DNA from 3 places in the Solibacillus sp. FSL K6-1523 genome. Region 1 is predicted to be linked to each of the others. Evidence: riboswitches for the same ligand, from Rfam matches in the RefSeq annotation. Region 1 holds a riboswitch; each other region holds the start of a gene.
What was found. Region 1 has a riboswitch for thiamine pyrophosphate ahead of thiT (energy-coupled thiamine transporter ThiT). Riboswitches for the same ligand answer to the same signal wherever they lie in the genome.

Region 1 (4,575 bases):
ATTAGCTCTGGAACAAGGAAAACTAGAGCAAAGTGAAAAGTCGATGCTGCCACAATTTACAACGGTGCAACAAGTGAATGCAGCATTACAGGCGGAGCAATTGAAGCATGAAACTTTAAAAAGGGAAATTGACCAAGCTACCCAACATCTACAACAAGCACAATTAAAAGAAAAAACATGTGCAGCAAATTTTGAACATGCTAAGGGGCGGGAAATTGACCAGCTTCAAGAGGAATCAAAGGCGAAATCAGAATATTTATTAGCGCTAGAAAATGCCGAGTTTGCAGACGAGACAAGCTATAAAAATTCGATTTTAACGATGGAAGTCCAGCAACAAATACGTCAAAAAATTGAAGAGTTCCGACAAAAGATGCATACAATTGCCGTTCAAATCGCGGAAGATTCTGCTCAATTAGCAGGGAAAGAACCTGTTGATTTAACGGCATGGGCGCAGAAAATTAATGAATTGAATGAACAATTTGAGAAGCTATATGCAGACTTTAAACAGGCTGAATCATATGTAGAGCAATGCCGAACAACGAAAATTCGACTGCAAAAAGTAGCAACTGAAATTGAGCAATATAAAGAAAAGTTAATTCAAGTAGAGCAAATTTATGATGTCATACGTGGCCAAAATGAAGCGAAAATTTCATTTGAACGCTTTGCACAAATTGGTTATTTAGAAAAAGTGACACATGCAGCGAATGAGCGATTGCGTGTGTTATCGAATGGTCAATATTTCTTAAAGTCAACGGGACGTAAGGAAGGAAATGCGCAAAGTGGACTAAGCATTGATGTATTTGACAGTAATACAGGGCAAACGCGCGATGTTAAAACACTTTCTGGCGGGGAAAAATTCAATGCTTCACTTGCCCTTGCATTAGGAATGGCGGATGTTATTCAAAGTGTGCAAGGAAGCGTCCACATTGATACGATGTTTATTGATGAAGGCTTCGGAACATTAGATGAGGAATCACTCCGAAAAGCGATTGATATTTTAATCGATTTGCAACAAACAGGGCGATTAATTGGTGTCATTTCACATGTTGCCGAATTAAAAGCAGCAATGCCAGCCATATTACAAGTGCAAAAGCTAAAAGAAGGGCATAGTAAAACGGAGATTATTATAAAATAAGAACACAGAAAAACCATTTTGACGGCGTGCAAAATGGTTTTTTATGCATATATAAATGGTATCCAGCAATTATGTTCACATTTTTAGATGCTTTGACTTTGATCGATTATCAATTAATTTTCTGACGATTGGATATACAATAGGTGCATATTTAATGGCGGTTTTTATTATTTTTTTTAGCTTCATAATGGAGCACTCCTTTAGCTTCTTTTATTGGATTTTATAATTAGTATGTCCAATTTAAAAAACATTAACGCAATACTTTAATGGCTTGCACTAAGTTCCAAATGGCAATGGAAATGAATAGAAGAAGGTACAAAATAAAAATAATTGCGGAAAGTAAAAAAGTATTTCCATTAAAAGAGGTTGTATATAATGCGAAAAATGATGCTGAAACAAATAATAGTAAAAATATAATACCTAAAACGAACGGGACTGAATGTGAAATAAAAGCGCGTTTGGCATGAGAGCGAACAACTTGTTCCTTACTCACCAAAAATATAAATAACGGGACAATGAATGGCGCAAAAAAGATACTTAAATAGCCAATTGCACTCAAACCTTTTGAATTATCCAAAAAGGTCAACTCCTTTACTTTTATATTCGAAAATGTACTAAGTTATCGAGCCGTAACAAAAAAATATAGTATTGATAATTTTACTACAACTGGATATAATTGAGTAGTCTGAACAATTAAAAAGATGTAACCACAAGGGGTGCCAAATTTGTTGGCTGAGATTGTGCACGTAATGCACGGACTCTTTGAACCTGTAAGTTAACACTTGCGTAGGGATGTGGATAGAAACCGACTAATAAACGATAGTCAGGCTCTGTCCTGCTATCGTTTTTTTCTATTCCTTCTCACTTTTTACATCGAAAAAAGGAGGAGATTTATTTTGGACAAAAAGAAATTATTAATGATGGTGGAAATTGCAATTTTTGCTGCCATCGGGCTAGTGTTAGACCAGTTTTCGTTTAGCTTGTGGGCACAAGGTGGATCCATTAGCTTTGTCATGCTACCTATCGTATTAATGGCGATTCGTTGGGGCATAGTAGCAGGTTTGGCAACAGGGTTAATTATTGGGATTTTACAAATGGCATTCGGTGCCTTTATTGCACATTGGGTACAGGCACTACTTGATTACGGTATTGCTTTTACAGTGGTGGGGTTAGCTGCTATTGTACGCAAACCATTACTTGAAGCATCACAAGCATTAAACAAAGCGAAAATGACGACTTATATTGTCATCGGAATTTTCATCGGTGGATTTTTACGATTCAGCGCACACCTAATAGCAGGTGTTGTATTCTTTAAGGAATATGCAGGTGATGAAAATGTATGGAAATATTCAATCATTTATAACACTTCGTATATGCTACCAGCAACGATTTTAACAGCTATAGTAGCGGTATTATTATTCACTACTGCGCCAAGATTATTAAAAACGTTTGACTCAATTAAAGGGAAATCCCCAGCTTCAATTAATGAAAGTTCAACATCCAGCTGACGGTACAATCGATAAAATAAATAACTAAAAATGGAGGAGTGTCTCGAATTGGGGACACTCTTTTTATTGGTAGGTAGGAATTTTCGCCATGTTGCAATATATGTTATAGTGTAGGGTAGACATTATTAGAAGGAAGGAAGTTTAACATGATTGTTACAACTCAAGAAGAAATCCAAGCGTTTAAAAAGATTGGTCGCATATGCGCGGAGATTCGTGAGGCGATGAAGCTTGCGACAGTTCCGGGTGTTACTACGAAAGAATTGGATGAAATTGCAGGGCGCATGTTTGCGGAAGCAGGAGCCATTTCAGGACCAAAAGGGGAATATGATTTCCCAGGATACACTTGTATTAGTGTTAATCATGAGGTAGCACATGGTATTCCAGGTTCAAAGAAAATCCAAGAAGGTGACATCGTTAATATTGACGTTTCAGGATCTTTAGACGGCTATTTTGCAGATACAGGGATTTCTTTCGTAGTTGGTGAAGGCTATGAAGATAAAGAGAAATTATGTGCAGTAGCAAAATCAGCGCTTGAGCGTGCGTTTACAAAAGTAAAAGCTGGTTCAAAATTAAACCAAATTGGTAAAGCAGTAGAACGCGAAGCACGCGATCACGGTTTAACGGTTATTATGAACTTAACAGGCCACGGCTTAGGTAAATCTTTACATGAAGCACCTGACCATATTTTAAATTATTACGACGCATGGGATACGACAATTATGAAAGAGGGAATGGTCCTTGCAGTAGAGCCATTCATCTCGGCAAAAGCAGAGCATATTGTGGAATCAGGTGACGGCTGGACATTCGTAACACCAGATAAATCATTAGTTGCCCAAATTGAGCATTCCATTATTGTTACAAAAGATAAACCAATTATTTTAACAATGTTAGAAGACTAATAAAAATCGTAACGGCATTTTTTAGCCGTTACGATTTTTTTGTAATTTATTATTTTATATGGACTTTTGATTGGGAATTGCACATTGAAAATACTAATAATTGAAAAGCTAAAAGCATAAATTGGTAAGAAGCATACTTAAATAAAAACTAGTGGAATTAGAAGGTGAAAAGACCGGTATTCAAATAAAATAATGTATGTCCAATTTGTATTTATATTAAAAAGTAAAACCATCCTTCCGTTTACAAAGAAATATGTGTAAAAAAGCACAAACGAACGAAAATTACCAAATTCAGATAATTTCAAGTAAACTAATAGTAGTTGAACAAGGGGAGGATGAAAAAGATGAAGCAATTAAAGGATTTGGATTTATCATTAGAATTAGATAAGAAAATGTACAAGAAAAAGTTGAAAGTTCTACAATATGAAATGCTAAATGCGCAACAGTTTTTATTTAATAATAAAATCGGATTAATTTTAGCTTTTGAAGGGATGGATGCAGCTGGTAAGGGTGGCGCGATTAAACGTTTAACAGAGCGTATCGACCCACGAGGCCTAGTTGTACACCCTATTTCAGCCCCACAACCACACGAGCTTCGTTACCATTATATGCACCGTTTTTGGCGTAAGTTGCCACAGCATGGTCAAATCGCGATATTTGACCGTTCTTGGTATGGTCGTGTACTCGTTGAACGAATTGAAAAATTTGCGACTGAAGATGAATGGAAACGCGCTTACGAAGAAATAAATAATTTTGAAGCACAATTAACAGATGGTGATTATATCATGATGAAATTCTGGATTCACATTGATTCAGAGGAGCAATTAAAGCGCTTCAATGATCGTGCAGAAGATCCGTATAAATCATGGAAATTAACGGATGAAGATTGGCGCAATCGTGAAAAATTTGATTTGTATAGTGAAGCAGCAGATGAAATGTTTGCAAAAACGGATACAGAAGATGCACCGTGGCATTTAATTTCAGGAAATAATAAATTCCATGCGCGTGTTCAAGTATTAAAAGAGATTATTGA
Region 2 (4,575 bases), 3.0 Mb from region 1:
AGTTGTTTAGACTTTTCTGAGAAAGAGGAGCGGAAAGTTGAGGAAGTCCAGCAAGTAGCCCAATATGAAAATGCTGTCATAGAAGAAAAGGGTAATAACGAAACAGTGATTACACAGCCCGTTGAAATTAAATTAATTGATCCAAATACGACTACAGTAATTAAAACAATTGTGCCGACAGATCTCGGTTACGAAAAGGATTTCACAGCCTACGTAAAAGAAATCGAACAGATCGCAAAAGAATTAGCCAGAGGATCGGCAACTGTAGTAGGCTATGATCAGAAAATGGTGCTTGATAAACTAGGGGAAGATGGCAAGATTATTAAGGGGAGTCCTCTAGTTATATTAAAAGAAAGTGAATTAGTGGAAAAAATATTAGCTACATCTGATAAAAGTGCGACGGTTACATTGCCTTTGTATATAACGGAAAGCAATTATAGTGCTGCCAACATCGAAAGCCTGGACGATGTAGTCATTGCCTCGTATACAACTTATTTTAAAACTTCTAATGCTGGGAGAAATAAAAATATCGAGCTTTCAGCAAAGGCGATTCACAATCTCATTGTCGGTAGTGGTGATTTCTTTTCTTTTAATTTGAATGTTGGACCTAGAGATGTAGAAAATGGCTACCAACCAGCGCCTGAAATTATTAATAAAAAGCTTGTAATGGGGATTGGCGGAGGAATTTGCCAAACATCGTCCACGCTTTTTAACGCGGTTGATCAAGTGCATATTGCCACGTTAGAAAGACATCATCATTCATTAGATGTAGGCTATGTACCGAAAGAAAGAGATGCAACGGTCTCCTATGGCACACTAGATTATCGTTTTCAAAATATAAGTGGGGTGCCTTTTATTGTAAAAGCGATTTATAGAAAGGGCTCGCTCACTATAGAATTAAGAACATCAAAGGATTATGTGGAGATGCTGAAAAAGAATTAATCCATGTGAAAAAAGAAAAGGTTCAATTCAGTCATTCGAATTGAACCTTCCCATAAACGCCGCCACCACCGACTGCGAATTGTAGTTGACCCGTTCTCGCTAAATCAATTCTTTCGGCAATTTTTTGTGGGACAACGGTCGCTAATTGCTGAACGGTTGTGCGGTGTATAATATCCATCTCGGTACCAAATGCAGCAAGTAATTTTTGCATCACTTTTGGACCAATACCTGGAATGAAATCTAATGGTACTTGATGGATGTAGGGTGGCCTTTTTCGCTCTGTTATATGATTTTCAGAAGAAAGTTCCTGAATGCGCGTCGCCACACCTTTAATAATTTGTTTACTGCCACATTCAGGACATTGCTCAGTCTCTTCCTGCACATGACAACCACACTTGGCGCATACCGTTTGGTGATACTTTCCAAGAAGCGGATGTAACCCATAATTTGCGCCTACAGTTCGACCATCTATATTGTGTAGTGCTTTTTTCAGCTCTACAAAATTCGCATCCGCTAAAAGCAATGTTTGATATTCCCGCGCCATTTTGCCTAGAGAGTGAGCATCGGAGTTGGTAACAAATGTATACTGTTCAAGCTCCTGTATTTTGCTTACCATCTCGGTATCGGAGCTAAGGCCAAGTTCAATTGCATCAATCATCGTCGGATCAAATACTTCCGTTAAGCTCCGCAGCACACCTTTTCCATATAAGCTTTTAAAAGGTGTAAATACATGGGCTGGGATGAACAAGCCGCCGAGTTCAACGACTTTATGTTGCAATGTTTTCGCGTCACAATAAATACGCTGCGAGCTCAAATTTATATTCGTAACATGTTCACGCATCCAATTAGAAAAGTCCTTCATGAGCGTAATTGTCGGGAAAAAAGCGAGAACATGTATTGGTCCGTGGCAATTCATATCATAAATTTCAATTTCAGAACCTAAAATGAGTGTTGTATTTTCATATCGCAGTCCCCCTTCAGCGAGTGGTACAAGTGAACCTTCCGCCATTAAGTGCTCCATTTCTTCCAGTACCCCTGGTGAATGACAGTCAATAATCCCGATTAATTCAAGCCCCTTTTGCGAACTAGCTGTTTGTAAAATATTCGCTAAAGTTAATGTTTTACTACCCGTAATTTTTACTGCGCGTCCATTCATTGTGCGCCCAATGTGGATATGCAAATCTGCATAAAAGTTTTTTAACACGTTCTATTCTCTCCACCTTTCTAAATTAAGGATGTGTTATTAAATTTGAGTTATACGATGGAATAATTCCCTGTTTTTTTAGTGATCCTTCTGTTCCCTAAAAGACGGAATAAAAATACTATTGGCAATTCAATGGAAACAATGATAGCATAAAAGTAATTAAAATATTTGCGGGGGGACGCTCTATGCGTTGAGAAGGTTAAAACCTGACTCTTGGAACCTGTTCAGTTAACACTGGCGTAGGGAGCAAAGTACATAGCGATTCGTCTATTTCGCATTTTTTTGTACATGAGCTCTCCTTTATGGGGAGCTTTTTGTTTTTCCAAGTAAATATTTAACTTGATTCAGAAGGGTTTCAAACCCCAACTGAATCAAGTTAAGCCCCCGGCGGATGTCACAGATTTTTTTAGGGTGTTTTTCGAGCGAACTCGAAAAAATCTGGACGCAATTACGCCGAGGCGTAATTGATTTTAGCGGGGGGACGCTCTATGCGTTGAGAAGGTTAAAACCTGACCCTTAGAACCTGTTCAGTTAATACTGGCGTAGGGAGCAATGAGTAAGACGCTTCTTTGCTATACGCATATGGAAGCGTTTTTTTGTTCTTATGCCTACCACAAGGAGGAAGAATGATGACATTTTGTGATGAGGTAAGAAAAGAAACAGATTTATATTGGGAAGGGAGTTTTGAGCATCCATTTGTGAAAGGGCTTGTGGATGGGACGCTTCCAATTGAAAAATTCAAATATTATATGATGCAAGACGCGTATTATTTAAAGCATTACACAAAAGTACTAGCAATTGCGGCTTCAAAGGCGGAGCAGAGTGATGACATTGCATATTATTTAGATATGGCGCGCTTTATTCACGAAGGAGAGCTGGAGTTGCACCGGACAGTCTTTGCTGAACTAGCTGTATCTGAAGAGGAGTTAGAAGCATTTGAGCCTGCACCTGCTGCGTATAATTATGTGAGTCATATGTATAATGCTGCACATAATGGAGATGTTGCAGAGGCGTTTGCAGCGATGTTTCCATGTCCTTGGTTATATCAGGAAATTGGTGAGAAATATAAAGATGCCAAACCAGGTGTGAAGTTATATGAAGATTGGATTGCGATGTATAGCGCGGATGATTTTAAAGCGACAATTGACTTCCAAAAAGCGTTAATGGACCGCTATGTAAAAGAACAGCCTGAAAAAATAGCTATTTTTAAAGCACATTTTGTGAAAAGCTGTTATTACGAATGGAAATTTTGGGAAATGCCTTGGACGTTAGAAAATTGGGAAAATGAGGTCGCGCAATATGACTATGCATAAAATTCACCTGAAAAAACCGCTCGTTCACTGTATAACGAATTATGTGGTCGCCAATTTTACAGCGAATGGCTTGTTGGCAATTGGCGCTTCACCTGTCATGGCAGATGATAAGGATGAAGTGGCGGAAATGGTCGCAATGGCAGATACCCTGTTAATTAATATCGGGACTATCAATACATGGACGTTTGAAGCGATGTTGATTGCTGGGAAAAAGGCGAATGAGTTAAATATTCCGATTGTACTTGATCCAGTAGGGGGTGGAGCTACAGTATTCCGAAAAAAGATTGTTCAGCAATTGCTTGAGCAAATCCGTTTTGATGCAATCCGCTGTAATGTAGGTGAACTGGCAGCAATCGCGGGGGTTCAGTGGGAGTCAAAAGGTGTCGACAGTGGAGAAGGGACCATGGATACGGTTGCAGTTGCGATGCAAGTAGCAAAAAAGTGGAATACAACTGTTATTGCCACAGGAGAAACGGATGTTGTGACGGATGGTCATGTAGTAGAGCAAATTAATGGCGGCGATGCACGAATCACGCAAATTACAGGGTCTGGTTGTTTACTAAGTGCTATTTGTAGTGCGGCATTAAGTGTTGAAGGGGATCAAATAACAAATTTACAGCAAGTTTTACAGCAATATAAACAAATAGCGGCAGAGGCCAGTAGTGAAGCGCAGTATATGGGTTCGATACAAGTGAATGTTTTAAATGGCCTTGAAAAATCCGCATTGAGGGAGCAACTATGAATATTGTGATGACGATTGCAGGTTCCGATAGTAGTGGCGGAGCAGGTATACAAGCGGATTTGAAAACGTTTCAAGAGCTCGGTGTATACGGAACGACGGTTATTACGGCTTTAACTGCTCAAAACACATTAGGTGTGTCGAGTATTTTTCCAGCGACGCCTGATTTTATCCAAGCTCAAATGGAGGCTGTATTTGCAGATTTATCTGTAACTGCGCTAAAAACGGGGATGTTATTTTCCGCAGATATTATTGATTCGGTTGCAGAAGTTTTACAGCAAATGGACGTACAGCTCGTCGTTGATCCAGTGATGATTGCAAAGGGCGGTGCGAGTTTATTACAGCAGGAAGCGGTAGAAGCACTTAAGACGAAACTA
Region 3 (4,575 bases), 1.7 Mb from region 1:
TGTGCAAGTGTCATGTACACCCCAATTCCCTGTTTCGCGCCTAGCCATTCCGTAATGACTGCACCCATCACACTATAAGTAGCGGCAATTTTTAACCCTGAAAATAATGCAGGCATCGCGAACGGCAGCTCAAGCTTCCAAAATTGCTGCCATTTTGTCGCACCAGCCATTTGGAAATATTGTCGTAGTTCGGGTGTCGTTTGACGTAACCCATCCAACAGAGCAATGGCAATTGGGAAGAAACAGACTAACCCAATAATGACGACTTTTGGCATCAATCCAAAACCAAACCAAATGATTAATAGCGGCGCAAGTACAAGCGTCGGGATATTTTGTGAAATAAGGATTAATGGATAGCCAATCTTATGGACAATCGGCAGTAGATGTAATAAAATCCCCACAATAAAACCGAGTACACTACCAGCAATTAATCCGATAAATGTTAGCTTAACCGTTGCCATAACATGTGGTAACAGTTCACCCGACGTTTGGAAGAGCTCTATTATTACGATGGATGGTGCTGGGAAAAGCCATGTTGGTAAATCAAGTAATCGCACTGCAATTTCTACGATGAGTAGTAAGCTAATTAAAAAGCCTACTGTAACACTATATTTTTTCAAAAAGTCCATTTAATCGTATTTCCCTGTTAATGTTTCAATCGCTGCGCCTTGTGGGTTATAAAATATTTTCACTTGAGAAATGACGCTGATTGCACCCATTTCCACCATTTTTTCATTCATCTTTTCGATTAGTTGTAGAAGTTGCGTTAGCTCACCTTCCATTGTAGTTTCCAGTGGACCTACTCTGTAAACAATGCCTGATGCATCAATCATCGCAATTGCTGCATCGACATATGGAATGACATCCTCATAACGCTCTGTTTTCGGGATAATTTGAATACTTACTAAACTGTTCGCCATTTTTTATTCCTCCGATAAAAATTGATTTGTAAATGCTTTTTCAGCATCAAGTTCTTTTTCAATTAATTGATTTTCGAACATCCAATTCGCGTAGTTTTCCCAAACTTCCAATGATTGAATGCCCCACTGTTTTGCATCTGCTTGGTATTGATCTGCTAACCAAATTGCACTGTTCACAACTAAATCTTCATCTAATTCTGGCACTGCTTTTAATAGCATACTTGCCGCTTCTTCCGGTTCGTTAATCGCTAGTTCATAGCCTTTAGTTACCGCTTGCATAAAGGCGCGAACCGTTTCGTCTTCCTTGGCAATGTATTTTTCATTCGCAATAATGACCGGTGTATAATAATCCAATTCTTTCGCATAATCCGTTAAATAAAGCATATCAATAGCTTGCCCACGTAACTCGGCTTCAATGCCTGTCCAGCCGTAGTACATCCATGCAAAATCAATGTTTTGTTTCATCATATTGAAAAAGTCTGCATTACCTGCATTAATAATGTCTACTTTATTGACATCTCCATCTGCCATTTCCATAACCGTTTTAATAATGGCCTGTTCAATTGGTGAACCCCATCCACCGTATGTTTTTCCTTCAAAATCTTTTGGCGTTTCAATGCCTGTTTCCTTTAGTGATGCAAAGCCTGATGTATTGTGCTGAATAATCGCTGCAATGGAAACGAGTGGGACACCTTGTAAACGTGCCTGTGTAACAGATTCTTGTGCACTAATGCCAAACTGTGCTTTGCCTGTTGCAACAAGCTGATCTGCACCAGCATCACCTGGTTGAATAATTTCAACATCTAGCCCTGCTTCCTCAAAATAGCCTTTTTCCTGCGCGACGTATAAGCCCGTATGATTCGTATTTGGTGTCCAATCAAGCACTACTTGAACTTTCGTTAAATCTGAATCTCCCGTTTTCGCATTTTGCTGACAGCCGACTAAAAGCAATGTCATGCCAATAATACTTAACCATTTCCACATGTAAATTCCTCCTTTTATTTGTATCAGAATGAAAATTACCATAGAAAAATGTAAAAAACGCCCGGTACAATATGCACCGAGCGTTAAACAAGCAACAGATAGTTATACGAAATCAATGACATAACAATCTACATGACAATGTTTCCTCCGCCGGTATTAACCAGTTCAGGTTCAAAGGGTAAGCCTCTCCATGGAACACTTTCTCAGCTAGCAACACTAGCACCCCTACATTTTTAGTCTATGAACTTTTCAATGCCTATCGTAACGATAACGACTGCATTGGTCAAGCTTAATTTATCTAGTTTTCCGATTTTTCACTTTAAAATCTTGTCATCTATACGCGAATAAAGTACGAATACTAGATAATTTTATGCGAAATGGCACGTATTTCATCTTTTTCAATTCATTAGACATATACTTTTTTTCTTCTAAAGGTTGGCTTGACCTCAGCGAATATAATGGCAACAAAAATTAACACACAACCAATCCACATGCGACCCGTTAAAATCTCGCTTAATAACCATACCGAAAACATCGTACCGAATAAAGCTTCCGTTGATAGAATAATTGCAGACTTTGTTGGATTGGCATATTGCATTCCAATATTTTGGCACACATACGCAACCGCTGTACAGAAAACCGCTAAGTAAAGAATGATGTAAATTCCTTCCGTAGAATATGTAGTTGGCACCTCACCAAGTGCAAGTAATGAAATCATACTTAAAATCGTTGCCGTATAAAACTGAACGATTGTTAAAGCAAGTGCATCCTCTGTTTTAACGAAAACATTCGTATAGAAAATATCAAAAGCAAAACCAACTGCACATAAAATAGACAGGAAATCGCCAAAGTTAATTGTGAGCGAGTCTTGTAGCGATAAAAAGCCAATTCCGACGATTGCCATGCCAGCAGCGATAAATTCGAAACGATCAATACGGCGTTTATAAATGACATACGCAATAATCGGCACAATAATGACATTTAATGCGGTTAAAAAAGCATTTTTCGATGGTGTCGTGTACTCCAGCCCCATCGTTTGCAATGTAAATGCGCCAAATAAGATCGCACCAAGTACAGCACCTTTCCAAAGAACACTTTTCGTAATTAATTTCAACTTTTTATAAAAAATAATACTTAAAATAATGGACGCTAATAAAAAGCGACCCGCCATTAGTTGAAAGACGGTCCAATATTCTAAGCCGACTGCCATCCCAATGAAACCGCTCCCCCACATGACGGCCGTTATGAGCATCAAAATTTCGCCTTTATACTTCTGCATAAATATTCCTTCTCTCTTTCTATATCAATTACGCCTCGGCGTAATTGCGTCCAGATTTTTTTCGGGCTTGCTCGAAAAACTCATCCAAAAAATCTGTGACATCCGCCGGGGCTTAACTTAATTTATCCAGGGGTTTGAACCCCGGATAAATTAAGTTAAACGAATAGTATAACAATAATCAATATTTGATTAAAATGGAAGGGAATTTTACTAAAATCGAAAATGTGGACGAAATTCAATGGAAATTGTTGTTGGTGTGAGGGTTGGACAATTACAAAGGGGCGCATTTATTAGTTGATTTCTCCAAACTATTTTTCCGCAATTTTATATAGTTTGGAGAAAGTAGAAGCTAATCCTAAAGCGTTTTTACATAGTTTGTCACATTCCCCAAACAGCAACTACCTTGAGGATTGTTTATCTCACAACCACATCGGTCAGCTTTCATATTTTCACGAATTTGTTCTAACGGATTAGGGGTATGCCCTTCATCAACATATTGGTTAATTTTTTCCTTTGTCCAACCGAAGCAATAGCAAACAGGCGTATCAAAGGAATCACTTTTTTGATGAACAGGAACCTTAATTTCAGATGTGACATACGTTTTTTTATTTGAATCAAAATAAACGACATCACAATCTTTTGATGCACAAAAATAATGAAGTAAATTTGCATCCAATGTACTTAAAATCGCTGGTTTTAGCATTGATTTTAATGTAATGATGTTTAATTTTTTACCTTTTAAATTACAAGACGGACACAATTCAGAACGATTATTTTCAGAAGTTTGTTCCTATGTATTACAACAATTAGACATATGCTACACCTTCCTAAAATGAATTATGTAATCTACAAAGTATAACATGCTTATTAACCCTATAAACTATTGTTGCACTAAAGCCATTCGTTAGCTGAAGTGCAACATTAATAACAATTGGTCCCCTTTATTTTAAAACTTAAACATCTCTTTCAATAAAACGAACAGCATATTTATCCCAATATTCTTTATAAACGCGATCATCTTGTCCGTCGAAGTTTAATTGATACATGCGGAATGTCACTAAAATATCTTTAGGTTGCCATTGTTCTTCAAAGGAATATTTATAGCTCATGCCAATTTTCTTCATTACTTCACCGCTGCGAGGATTTTTAATATCATGGGTAGCAGTGATATAGAGGAAACCATCTTTTTTGACTTGTTCAACAATGGCCTTACTTGCCTCTGTAACAATCCCTTTATGCCAAAATTCTTTTCTCAACCCATACCCTAAATCGTGGTTTTCCCCGGTATCGACTTTTATATAACCGATTGGGGTATTATCTGTTTTTAAACAAATCGCATATTGATATCCTCTTTCCTGCTTATAAGCCTCGGAATATTTCTCTTTAAAAAAT

Region 2: linked by a shared signal. The riboswitch ahead of tenA (thiaminase II) and the one ahead of thiT (energy-coupled thiamine transporter ThiT) in region 1 are both predicted to bind thiamine pyrophosphate.
Region 3: linked by a shared signal. The riboswitch ahead of MHI10_RS10330 (ABC transporter substrate-binding protein) and the one ahead of thiT (energy-coupled thiamine transporter ThiT) in region 1 are both predicted to bind thiamine pyrophosphate.

The regions. Positions count from the first base shown of each region.
Region 1 covers NZ_JBBOSU010000001.1:3,835,016-3,839,590, reverse strand. The annotation lists gene MHI10_RS18550 (SMC family ATPase) at 1-1,135, shown strand, start outside; gene MHI10_RS18540 (hypothetical protein) at 1,386-1,712, opposite strand; TPP riboswitch at 1,838-1,945, shown strand; gene thiT (energy-coupled thiamine transporter ThiT) at 2,032-2,643, shown strand; gene map (type I methionyl aminopeptidase) at 2,790-3,542, shown strand; gene MHI10_RS18525 (polyphosphate kinase 2 family protein) at 3,887-4,575, shown strand, end outside.
Region 2 covers NZ_JBBOSU010000001.1:845,373-849,947, forward strand. The annotation lists gene MHI10_RS03820 (VanW family protein) at 1-942, shown strand, start outside; gene MHI10_RS03825 (endonuclease Q family protein) at 974-2,098, opposite strand; TPP riboswitch at 2,309-2,409, shown strand; TPP riboswitch at 2,612-2,712, shown strand; gene tenA (thiaminase II) at 2,776-3,459, shown strand; gene thiM (hydroxyethylthiazole kinase) at 3,446-4,201, shown strand; gene thiD (bifunctional hydroxymethylpyrimidine kinase/phosphomethylpyrimidine kinase) at 4,198-4,575, shown strand, end outside.
Region 3 covers NZ_JBBOSU010000001.1:2,172,316-2,176,890, forward strand. The annotation lists gene MHI10_RS10320 (ABC transporter permease) at 1-629, opposite strand, end outside; gene MHI10_RS10325 (thiamine-binding protein) at 630-920, opposite strand; gene MHI10_RS10330 (ABC transporter substrate-binding protein) at 924-1,904, opposite strand; TPP riboswitch at 2,030-2,141, opposite strand; gene MHI10_RS10335 (DMT family transporter) at 2,311-3,183, opposite strand; partial or broken gene MHI10_RS10340 (putative iron-sulfur cluster-binding metallochaperone) at 3,539-3,997, opposite strand; gene MHI10_RS10345 (GNAT family N-acetyltransferase) at 4,137-4,575, opposite strand, start outside.